DNA from 3 places in the Secundilactobacillus muriivasis genome. Region 2 is predicted to be linked to each of the others. Evidence: riboswitches for the same ligand, from Rfam matches in the RefSeq annotation. Region 2 holds a riboswitch; each other region holds the start of a gene.
What was found. A riboswitch is a leader RNA that binds a small molecule or an ion and turns the genes downstream of it on or off. The one in region 2 is predicted to bind thiamine pyrophosphate.
Positions count from the first base shown of each region.

Region 1: it holds a riboswitch for thiamine pyrophosphate, as region 2 does, so the genes downstream of both, thiM (hydroxyethylthiazole kinase) here and tenA (thiaminase II) in region 2, are expected to answer to the same signal.
Region 3: it holds a riboswitch for thiamine pyrophosphate, as region 2 does, so the genes downstream of both, ACYVR3_RS11355 (acetylornithine deacetylase) here and tenA (thiaminase II) in region 2, are expected to answer to the same signal.

Region 1 is NZ_BAABMI010000043.1:33,808-37,089, forward strand. Features, by position in the region: gene ACYVR3_RS11195 (aldo/keto reductase) at 1-96, shown strand, start outside; gene ACYVR3_RS11200 (oxidoreductase) at 334-1,194, shown strand; TPP riboswitch at 1,607-1,710, shown strand; gene thiM (hydroxyethylthiazole kinase) at 1,823-2,614, shown strand; gene thiD (bifunctional hydroxymethylpyrimidine kinase/phosphomethylpyrimidine kinase) at 2,632-3,282, shown strand, end outside.
Region 2 is NZ_BAABMI010000033.1:44,458-47,739, forward strand. Features, by position in the region: gene tkt (transketolase) at 1-173, opposite strand, end outside; gene ACYVR3_RS08835 (SDR family NAD(P)-dependent oxidoreductase) at 734-1,507, shown strand; TPP riboswitch at 1,553-1,649, shown strand; gene tenA (thiaminase II) at 1,710-2,369, shown strand; gene ACYVR3_RS08845 (GNAT family N-acetyltransferase) at 2,800-3,276, shown strand.
Region 3 is NZ_BAABMI010000046.1:28,249-31,530, forward strand. Features, by position in the region: gene ACYVR3_RS11350 (ECF transporter S component) at 159-710, opposite strand; gene ACYVR3_RS11355 (acetylornithine deacetylase) at 737-2,047, opposite strand; TPP riboswitch at 2,086-2,186, opposite strand; gene thiE (thiamine phosphate synthase) at 2,198-2,830, opposite strand; TPP riboswitch at 3,149-3,240, shown strand.

The sequences.
Region 1 (3,282 bases), on a different contig from region 2:
TTCGATTTTGAAATTACTGCGGATGATATGAAGAAAATTGATAGTTACCAAGGCGTAGCTGGAACGGCAGCGGATCCAGATACGGCTAATTGGTAAATTGGGTATTAGTTTTTTAGTACAATAAAGCGGCCCCGTAGATTCTGAAACTAGGAATCTACGGGGCCGTTTGTTGATTGTTTCGGAATTTAAACGCGTTTGAGTTCGTTCACGTCAACCGCACTGGCTAAAGTTGCGGGATTCTCGGCATATTTTGATTAAATCGTTTTGGCGATAACGTGAATCAAAATCCATGTTATGATAGCGTTAATCTAACATTAGAAAAGGGGCCTTCTCATGACACAAAAACGACCAGTAGCTTTCGTGACCGGGGCATCATCCGGTATTGGCTTTTCCATCGCTAAGCATTTGAAACAGCACGGGTTTGTGGTTTACGCTGGTGCTCGGCGCGTTTATAAAATGAACGACTTGGATGATATTGGGATCCACACGTTATCGTTAGATGTTACCGATAGTGAGAGTATCCAAGCGGCGGTACAACAAATTGCGACTGCTGAAGGACGCCTAGACGTCTTGGTCAATAATGCGGGCTTTGGTGTTTTTGGGGCGATTGAGGAAGTCCCGCTTGAAAAGGCGAAGCAACAGTTTGATGTGAACGTTTTTGGGGTGACCGAAATGAGTAAGGCGGTCTTGTCGTTGATGCGCGAACGCCATGCTGGCCGAATCATTAACATCAGTTCGGTTGATGGTAAAATTGCTAACCCACTTGGTGGCTGGTACGTAGGATCCAAATTCGCCGTGGAAGGCTTGAGCGATTCGATGCGGTTAGAGTTAGCCGATTTTGGCATTCAAGTTGCCGTGATCGAACCCGGCCCAATCAAATCTGACTGGGCGAAGATTGCCGGTGAGCAATTGCTGGAAGTTTCTCATGATGGGCCTTATCAAGAGCTATCAAAGCAAGCGGCGGCCTTTTTGCAAACGGTGGATGCGTTTGGTGCCCAGCCAGAAATTATTGCTCGCAAAGTTGTTCAAGCGGCAACTGCTCGGCGACCACGGACGCGATATACGGCTGGGGTTGCGGCTTATGCAGGCTTGTTAGGACGACGGCTGTTGCCGGATAGTGCGTTGGATGCTGTGTTGCGGCAGACGGGGAAGTTGGCGTTGAGGTATCAGGAACGGTCACAGGGTAAGGATTAGAATAGCTGGGTAAGGATTGAATTGCTAGCTTTGGCTTTGGGTGAGTGGTTGATTTGAGTTAACCTCATTGCTGTCCTCGAGTCGAAACGTGCGAAAAAACTCAGGTCCCGGCCATGTAAGTAACTCAGGCATAAATTCCAAGTTCAGGAATCTATGCCTGAGTTACTTACATTCTGGGACCTAACCGAGTTTTTTCGTACTCTTGGTGAACTCAACCTAGTAAGTGATAGTAGTTAACTTCATTACTATTATCTAGCTGAAACGAGCGCCAGAAAACTGAGAGTTGCACCTAAGCGACACCGACCAAAAAGCCAAACCCGGGCTTTCTGGTCGGTGTCACTTAGGCTCCACTCTCAACCCGTTTTCTTCTGCTCTCTTGACGCCGAAACCGCTTCCCTGTAAAATTAAAGACAAACAACACGAGGGGTGTCCCGCTACCGGGGCTGAGATGTGCTTGGCACGATCCCTTTGAACCTGTAAGTTCATACTTGCGTAGGAACGTGTTCATCGACGGCCGGAGAATTACCGGAAACAGGTCGACCTGAACGCATCACGTTTGGGTCGGCCTTTTTAACTGAAAAATGAACGAGGCGTTGTTTTAAAACAGTTTTGGGAGGCGGTTTTTGTAATGAAAATTGAGTTACTAGATACGCTGCGTGCGGCGAATCCCGTTGTTTTGAACATCTCCAACTTTGTAACGGTTCAAGACGTTGCGAATGGGATCAACGCGATTGGTGCATCGCCAATTATGTCGGAAGAAATTGCTGAAACGCGCGAAATGGTGCAGATCAGCAGTGCGGTTGCGTTGAACTTGGGGGCTTTTTCTAAGCCCCAAGTGGACCACATTTTAGCAATGGGTCAGGCAGCTAACGAGTTGCATAAGCCGTTGGTGATCGATCCGGTAGCGGTCGGCGCAATTGCTTACCGCAAACAAGTGGCCACCGATTTGATGAGTCAGTTCCAAGTGGACGTGATTCGTGGTAACGCTGGTGAAATCGCGGCGTTAGCTGACGTTGAGTGGCAGGCTAAGGGAATCGATGCCGGTTCTGGGAATCAGGACCTAGTTGAAATCGCTAAAGCGTGTGCTCAAAAGCAACACTGCGTTGTGATTTTAAGTGGTGAAACTGACGTCATCACGGATGGCGAGCGGGTCGTGAAGGTTCATAACGGCACACCGCTATTCCAGTTACACGTGGGTTCTGGCGACATGCTAAGTAGTATCGTTGCGGCCTTTTGTGCTGTTAGTGATGGTGACTACTTTGAAGCCGCTCAGACGGCCTGTGTGGTCTTTGCTGCGATTGGCGAACTGGTTGCCAAGGACTTAAAAGAAGAGCGTCCCGGTACCTTCTCGGCGCGCTTAATGGATGCCCTCCACCTGACCACGGTGGCCGACATCGAAAAAATTGCTCAATTTGACTGAAAGGCGTGATAGGTAGAATGGCTGAGGAAGTAAATGCATTTCCACAAACGTTAACGATTGCGGGGACCGACTCCGGTGGGGGTGCGGGCGTCATGGCTGATTTGAAGACCATGCAGGAACGCCATGTTTTCAGCACAGCGGTCATTGTTGCGGTGACGGCTCAAAACACATTAGGTGTTCAAGATTTCATGGCGTTACCAAAGAAGCTGATTGATGAACAATTTGCCTCATTGGCAGATGATTTAGCGATCAAAGCTTGCAAAACGGGGATGTTAGCCGATGCAGAACACGTGCGCATCGTTGCGGATAATTTAAGAAAATACGATTTCGGCCCACTGACAGTTGATCCCGTGATGATTGCGAAGGGTGGTGCTGCGCTACTTGCGGATGACGCCATCGAAGTGGTGAAGGAAGAACTGTTACCACTGGCAACCATCGTGACGCCAAACTTACCGGAAGCTGAACGCTTGACTGGCATGACCATTGCCACGCCGGATGACACGAAACTGGCAGCCCAACAACTACAGGCAGCTGGTGCGAAGAACGTCATCATTAAGGGTGGTCACGGTGATACCGATACGGTGAGTGACTACGTGTTGTTGGCGGACGGCCATGATTTTTGGTTGAGTTCGCCACGGGTCGATACGGTTCGGACGCATGGGACTGGT
Region 2 (3,282 bases):
ACCCATTTTTGGTCAGTTGGGTTAATGTTTAAATGTTTAGTCCATAAAGTATAAGCCATTGGCGCTGCGCCTAATGGGAGACCAGGGTGGCCAGAGTTAGCCTTCTCAATCATATCGACACTCAAGAATCTTAAGGCGTTGATTGATCTTTGGTCTAGGTTACTATTTTGCATGTCATCACGCTCCTATGTCCGAAAATATAAGGTATTAAACCGATTCTGTCAACTCGTTAGCCCGGGAATGGTATAGCTGAAACTTATGATTGTTTCAGGCTAATTCCAACAAATTAAATCGGCTTGAAAGCGCGTTACCATTGGTTTTTCCGGGAAGAAGCACCTGAGGATGGTAACGAACTGAAAATTAAAGGACGTTGATTGGAATATTGAAATAATGATCATTTCAATGCGTGATGCGAAGCAAGTTAAATAAATTGAGAATCAAAAATGAGTACCTTGAAAAAATATGAAAGCAAGTTTCATAAGGGAATGGTGGCGCGAAATTCAGGAATGCACCAATCGTTTTCAAATTTGTTTCAAGAAACCTCCAAAAATTAAAGGGAATTTAATGTAATTTTTTGAAAAGGTTAATCTTATGATACTCGATTGATTGCTAAAAAGCGAGGTTCTAGCTGAATTATTTTGCAACTTCTAAAATTGTTTGGGTACGCTGCTGGTTCTGAATTCGCGAAAGGGTTAAAATTTGAGGTGAAAACAATCGATGAGGAGGACTTCAAATGACGACGTTTGATCGAAATAGTTTTTCGCTGAACGGTAAGGTGGCGTTGATCACGGGTGGCGCCCGCGGATTGGGTCAGTTTTATTCCGAGGCACTCTCGCTTTATGGGGCAGATATTTTCGTGGTGAGTGCGTCCCAGAATGGTTGGGATGACACCCGACAAAAGGTTGAGCAAAATGGTCAGCAGATTGGGTTCTTACAGCAAGACATTACGGATCCGGCCGCTGCCGACCGCATCGTGGCCGCTGTTTTGGCTCAGTTTGGCCACTTGGATATTTTAGTGAACAACGCGGGCATCCAGATTCGAAACGACGTGCTCGACTTCAACGATGAAGACTGGCAAAAAGTGATCGACGTAAACTTGAACGGGTTGTACTACTTGTCTCACGCGGCCGCCAAGGTGATGGTCAAGCAACAACACGGTAAGATTATTAACATCGGGTCGATGCAGTCGTACCGGGCAGGTAAGCGAATTTTTCCATATGCCGCTAGTAAGCACGCTGTGTTAGGACTAACGCGGGCCTATGCGGATGCCTTAGCGCCAGACCATATTCAAGTGAACGGAATTGCGCCGGGATATATCAAAACGGATATGACCACGGCGCTACAAAATGATCCTGTCCGTGGTCCTGAAATTCAAGGGCACATTCCATCGGGTGATTGGGGCACACCAGACCAATTGATGGGGCCGATGGTCTTCTTAGCGAGTGCAGCCTCGGATTACGTGACTGGCGTGATGTTGCCGGTTGATGGTGGGTATTTGCTACGTTAGACGACGCTTGCGAAACTTGTGCTATAATGACAACAGAACTTAATTTAAATTAACTAGGGGCGCAATTTGCTGAGACGGTGTCGAGCCGAACCCTTTGAACCTGTGAGCTAACCCTCGCGTAGGAAAGTTAATGTGACTTGCTAACTAACTGCCGACTGGGGATGACTCCGGTCGGCTTTTTTGCGCTTGAGGAGGACCTATTTTGACAACCTTTACAGATCAGATCCATACGGCGGCAGCCCCATTGTGGCAGAAGAGTTTTGACCATCCGTTCATTCACCAGTTGAGTGCGGGGAGCTTACCCAGTGAGGTATTTCGGTACTATTTGATTCAAGACCGGTACTATTTGAGCGAGTTTGGTAAGTTGCACGAACAGATTGCCGATCAATTAACGGATGACAAGGCCAAGGCCTTCTTGATGGCCGGTGCACAGGGCTTAAAAGACGGCGAAATTGCTGTACGTGAGGGTTTCTTTGAGCAACTCAACATTACTGATGACGAATTAGCACACACACCAATCGCGCCAACGGCGTACAACTACGTCAACCACATGTACGCGGAACTTTACCGGGGCACGACAGCCCAAGCGATTGCGGGTTTGTTGCCATGCTATTGGCTCTATAACCAAATTGGCCAGCAACTAGTCGCGCAAGGCTCACCAAAAGAGCTGTACCAACGGTGGATCGAAACGTACGATAGCGATACCTATACGGATAGCGTCAACCAAATGATCGCGCTGACAAACCAAGCAGCCGAACAAGCGGATGACGACACGCGCGCGAAGATGCAGACGTCCTTTGTGCGGAGTAGTGCGTATGAGTTGGCGTTTTGGCAGATGGCGTTGGATGAGCAAAAGTGGTAGAGCGTGAAAAAATCGGTTAAAGTGTGGCGTATAAGGGCGCCCAAGCAATATCAGCCGGTCCTTGGCTGGTATTGCTTGGGCGCCCTTATACATAACACTTTGATTTTTTTCACGCATTTCGGCGTGGTGGCCGAAAAACACAACTGCTGACAAACTTCACAAAATAAGCAAAATCTGAGAAATCCAAGCCCAAACAGAGCCGAAACCAACGCTGCCAGAAAGCACGTCGCCAGTATCACAAGGTCGTGACCAAGACGCGCTCATACCTAACGCACTACCAGAACGTACCGGAAAATACGCCACAATCAATCTAAAACCGCTAACCCCAATCTCGTTCAACCACTACTTTCTAATTTTCCCCAGCCCCTTGCACAACCCCCAACACACCAGTACAATAACTCAAAAGCAACCACGAAAGCAGATGGAAATAATGGAAATTCGAGAAATCACCCCACAAGACGACGCCCAAATGGCGCACATTCTCCGGACTTGTCTGGAACAGCTTCACCTCAACCTCCCGCACACAGCCTACTACGACCCATTTGTTGACCACTTAAGCGAGTGGTACGCCAAGACCCCGGATGCCAAATACTTCGTGGCCCTAGCAGATGACGGTCGGGTAGTCGGCGGCTGCGGTGTTGGCCCAATTGCACCAGAAGAAGGCATCGCGGAGTTACAGAAACTTTACGTTGATCCTGAATACCGGCACCACGGTACGGCAACCCAGTTATTGCCACCGTGTTTTGCCTTTGCAAAACAGCATTATCAAAAGCTCTATCTGGAGACCTTTGATACGATGTTGGCAGCTAATCAGTTGTACCTGAAAGTGGGCTTTGAACAGCTCGACAAACCGTTACCACAATCAGAACACGGGGCATGTAACGTTTGGTATCTGATGAATCTTTGAAACCGA
Region 3 (3,282 bases), on a different contig from region 2:
TTGTATACAGCAGTTATTAATTCAGTGCCATTCGTACTCAACTGTTCAATTCGGCAATTTCGACACAAACAAAATGACCTTAAACGTTATCGATTAGTTCAACGCCAATCAATGATTTTTAAGGTCATTTGTTGTGTACAATAACTAATTAACCAGCATTACGAGTGAACATGTCGTAACGCATGCGCCCGGTCGAGTAATCCGAAGATGCTCCGAACCATAATGGTACCGAAGAAGATCACCGACACCAATCGAACGGTAAATAACGCCGCAATCATGCCAAGTGAATAGTGCACGTACCCTAACCGAAATAGTTCATAGCCAAACGCAACAATCGTCGTGGTCACTGAAGACGTTAATAAACTGACCCAGTCCCAACGCCGATACCGGTAAACCGTAAATCCTAATTCACTCCCGACGCCTTGAACGATGCCTGATAGTAATGCTGAAATACCAAAAGTACCTCCAAAAATTACCTCAGCAGCCGCACCAAGCACTTCCCCAACAATGGCCGAACCCGGAATTCGGGTCAGGTAAATGGCCAGTGGTCCCGCCATAATCCAGAGACCAAAAAGAATTTCGTTGGCAAACGGACCGACCGCCACGAATAGAATATTGTACAGATAATCCGTACCGACAAAAATGGCCCCAAAGATGATGGCAATCATCGCAATCAGAATAATATCTTGAAGATGGAATTGTTTTTTCACTTGGAAAACACCCTTTCGTATGTTAATTAGTCGCCAATTTGACACCAATCTAAAACAAAGTTAGCAATGATTTTGGTATATGCAATTAACTGATTTAACGACACTGATTCGTTATCGCTATGCGCCATCAACATCTCCCCAGGCCCGTAAGTAACTGCCGGAATATCATACGCCTCGAACCAGCCACCATCCGTCACCGATGTTGACATTTCAGTTTCAGGTTGTTGACCCAATTCGGCCTCATGTGCCTGACGCAATTGTTGAATTGCCGATGACGTTTCGTCAATGGTTAACGGCGGAAAGACTTCACCCTTGTCCACCAACATCGAGTCCCCACCCCAGCTAAAAATGGGTGGACAGTCTTTGAGCCACGGATCAGCTTGAGTCGCCGCAGTTACCTGAGCTTCAATTTCTTTTGTCACTTGCGCCGCCGTTTCATTTGGGTAGTAGTGGACGGTAATCCACAACCGACATTCATTGGCCACAAAGGCTGGGTGAATGCCACCTTCGATGTACGCTGGATTGATTGTATCCGTACCAGCTGGGAAACCAGGATACTGTTTCGTGACCGCCCAATAGTGTTCCAGCTTTTGAAGCGCCGTGATCACAACGGGCATTTTCTCAACCATGCTGGCTGCTTTCAACCCACCACCAGCTCGAAGCATGTTGACCCGATTGCCATCATGGTAGGTGTGTGGACTGCGCAACGTGATCCAACCAGTGATCACACCACCCTGACCCTGAAACTTCAGGTTACTGGTATCGCCCACAATCGCAAAATCGGCTCGTTCGCCCTGTTCCAGTAACGTCTTGGTTCCGGCTTCGCCGGCCTCTTCACCCACGACTGATTGAAATTTTAAATCACCAGCCAGTGGAACTTCAAACTGTTTAAGTAACTTAAACAAATATAAATAGCACGCCATGGCACCCTTCATATCACTTGAGCCACGCCCCACTAAGCGATCACCTTGTTGCACCAGCTCAAACGGATCCGTTTGCCAACGATCCGCATCCGTCACCGTTGCCACATCCACGTGGCCGTTGAGTAATAAACTATGCCCTTGCTGGCCATCGTTCCCCGGCAACGTTGCTGACACCAGTTGATCCGTCGTCTGAAATGCCTGTTGCTTGACCTGAAATCCTAATTCAGTTAACTGCTGAGCCAATTGCGTCTGTAACGGTGCGGTATTTCTCGCTGGTGGGGAAACCGTTTTAAACGCCACTAACGTTTTTAACTGTGCGACCAACTCCGCTTGTTGGGCATCAATTGCCGCCATAAGCGTATCTTTTACCGTTTGCGTTGCTACCATCCAACCCGCTTCCTTTCGTTTGACCAATAAAAAAAGCTCCTGAAGGGTCTTCAAGAGTTAGTCAACGTGCGTGTGATCAGCTTTCCTCCGCGAGTCCTAACTCTATCAGGTTCAAAGGGTCTGGCATTGCCATCTCAGCTCAGTTCGAGCACCCCTAGCTTTTTTTAATTGTGATGTTTATTTTTGGGTAACGTCAATCACCCGTTGCCGTAACTGCTGTGTTGCACTGAATGGGTCATCCGCCTTCATAATGGCGGAAACCACTGCGACACCATCGACCGCCGCCGGTTTGACCGCGTCAACGTTCGTTGCATTCAACCCACCAATCGCGTATACCGGAATCGGCACCGCCTTTTTAATGGCCGTCAACGTCTCAACGCTGGTTTGAACGGTTTCAACGTGGGTCGTGGTTGGAAAAATTGCGCCAACCCCTAAGTAATCTGCCCCTTCGCTTACCGCCGTTTGAGCCTGCGCCAACGTCTTGGTCGTTGCCCCGATAATGGCATCCGGCCCCAACAACTGCCGAGCAACTGCGACAGGCAGATCTTTTTGACCTAAATGCACCCCGGCTGCCTGCACCGCTAATGCAATATCAAGTCGATCATCGATCAATAGCGGCACCTTGAACTGATCGGTAATGGTCTTCACCTGCTGTGCTAATTCATAATAGTCACGACTTGACAGGGTCTTTTCGCGTAACTGAACAAGATCAACACCACCCTGACATGCTACTTTGATGCGCGCTAAAAATGCCGCGTTGGTCAAGTCCAACCGATCCGTCACTAAGTACAATGGCCGTTTAATCGCCATCTTATTCGCCTCCTCAAACTGGTCTAAGCCAATTTCTAACTTAAATCACGGTTAGTGTACCTGATTCAAATCTGGTTGTACAGTACCATTACTCGTTGAAATTGTCGTTTTCCTTGAATCATCGGCAATTTCAGGGTAATTTTTTTATTTTTCGGTTAGTTTTTCCTGATGTTTGCGCATTCAATCGGTAACCAGCCTAAATTACTTAACGAACCAATTATTTTGTACCGAATTGTTCGGACTGCTTGACAATCACCAAGAAATTGCTTATAAATAACGTATTGAGTCCAACGCGACTCACAATTCTCAAAAAATGGAATAGTTCGTCTGGGGTGCCGGTAACGGCTGAGATGATACCCATCGAACCTGATGTAGTTTGTACTACCGAAGGAAGACTGACTTAAATTTGATGGCGGCACTTAACCCCGCCCGAAGTCCTTCCTCCGTCAACT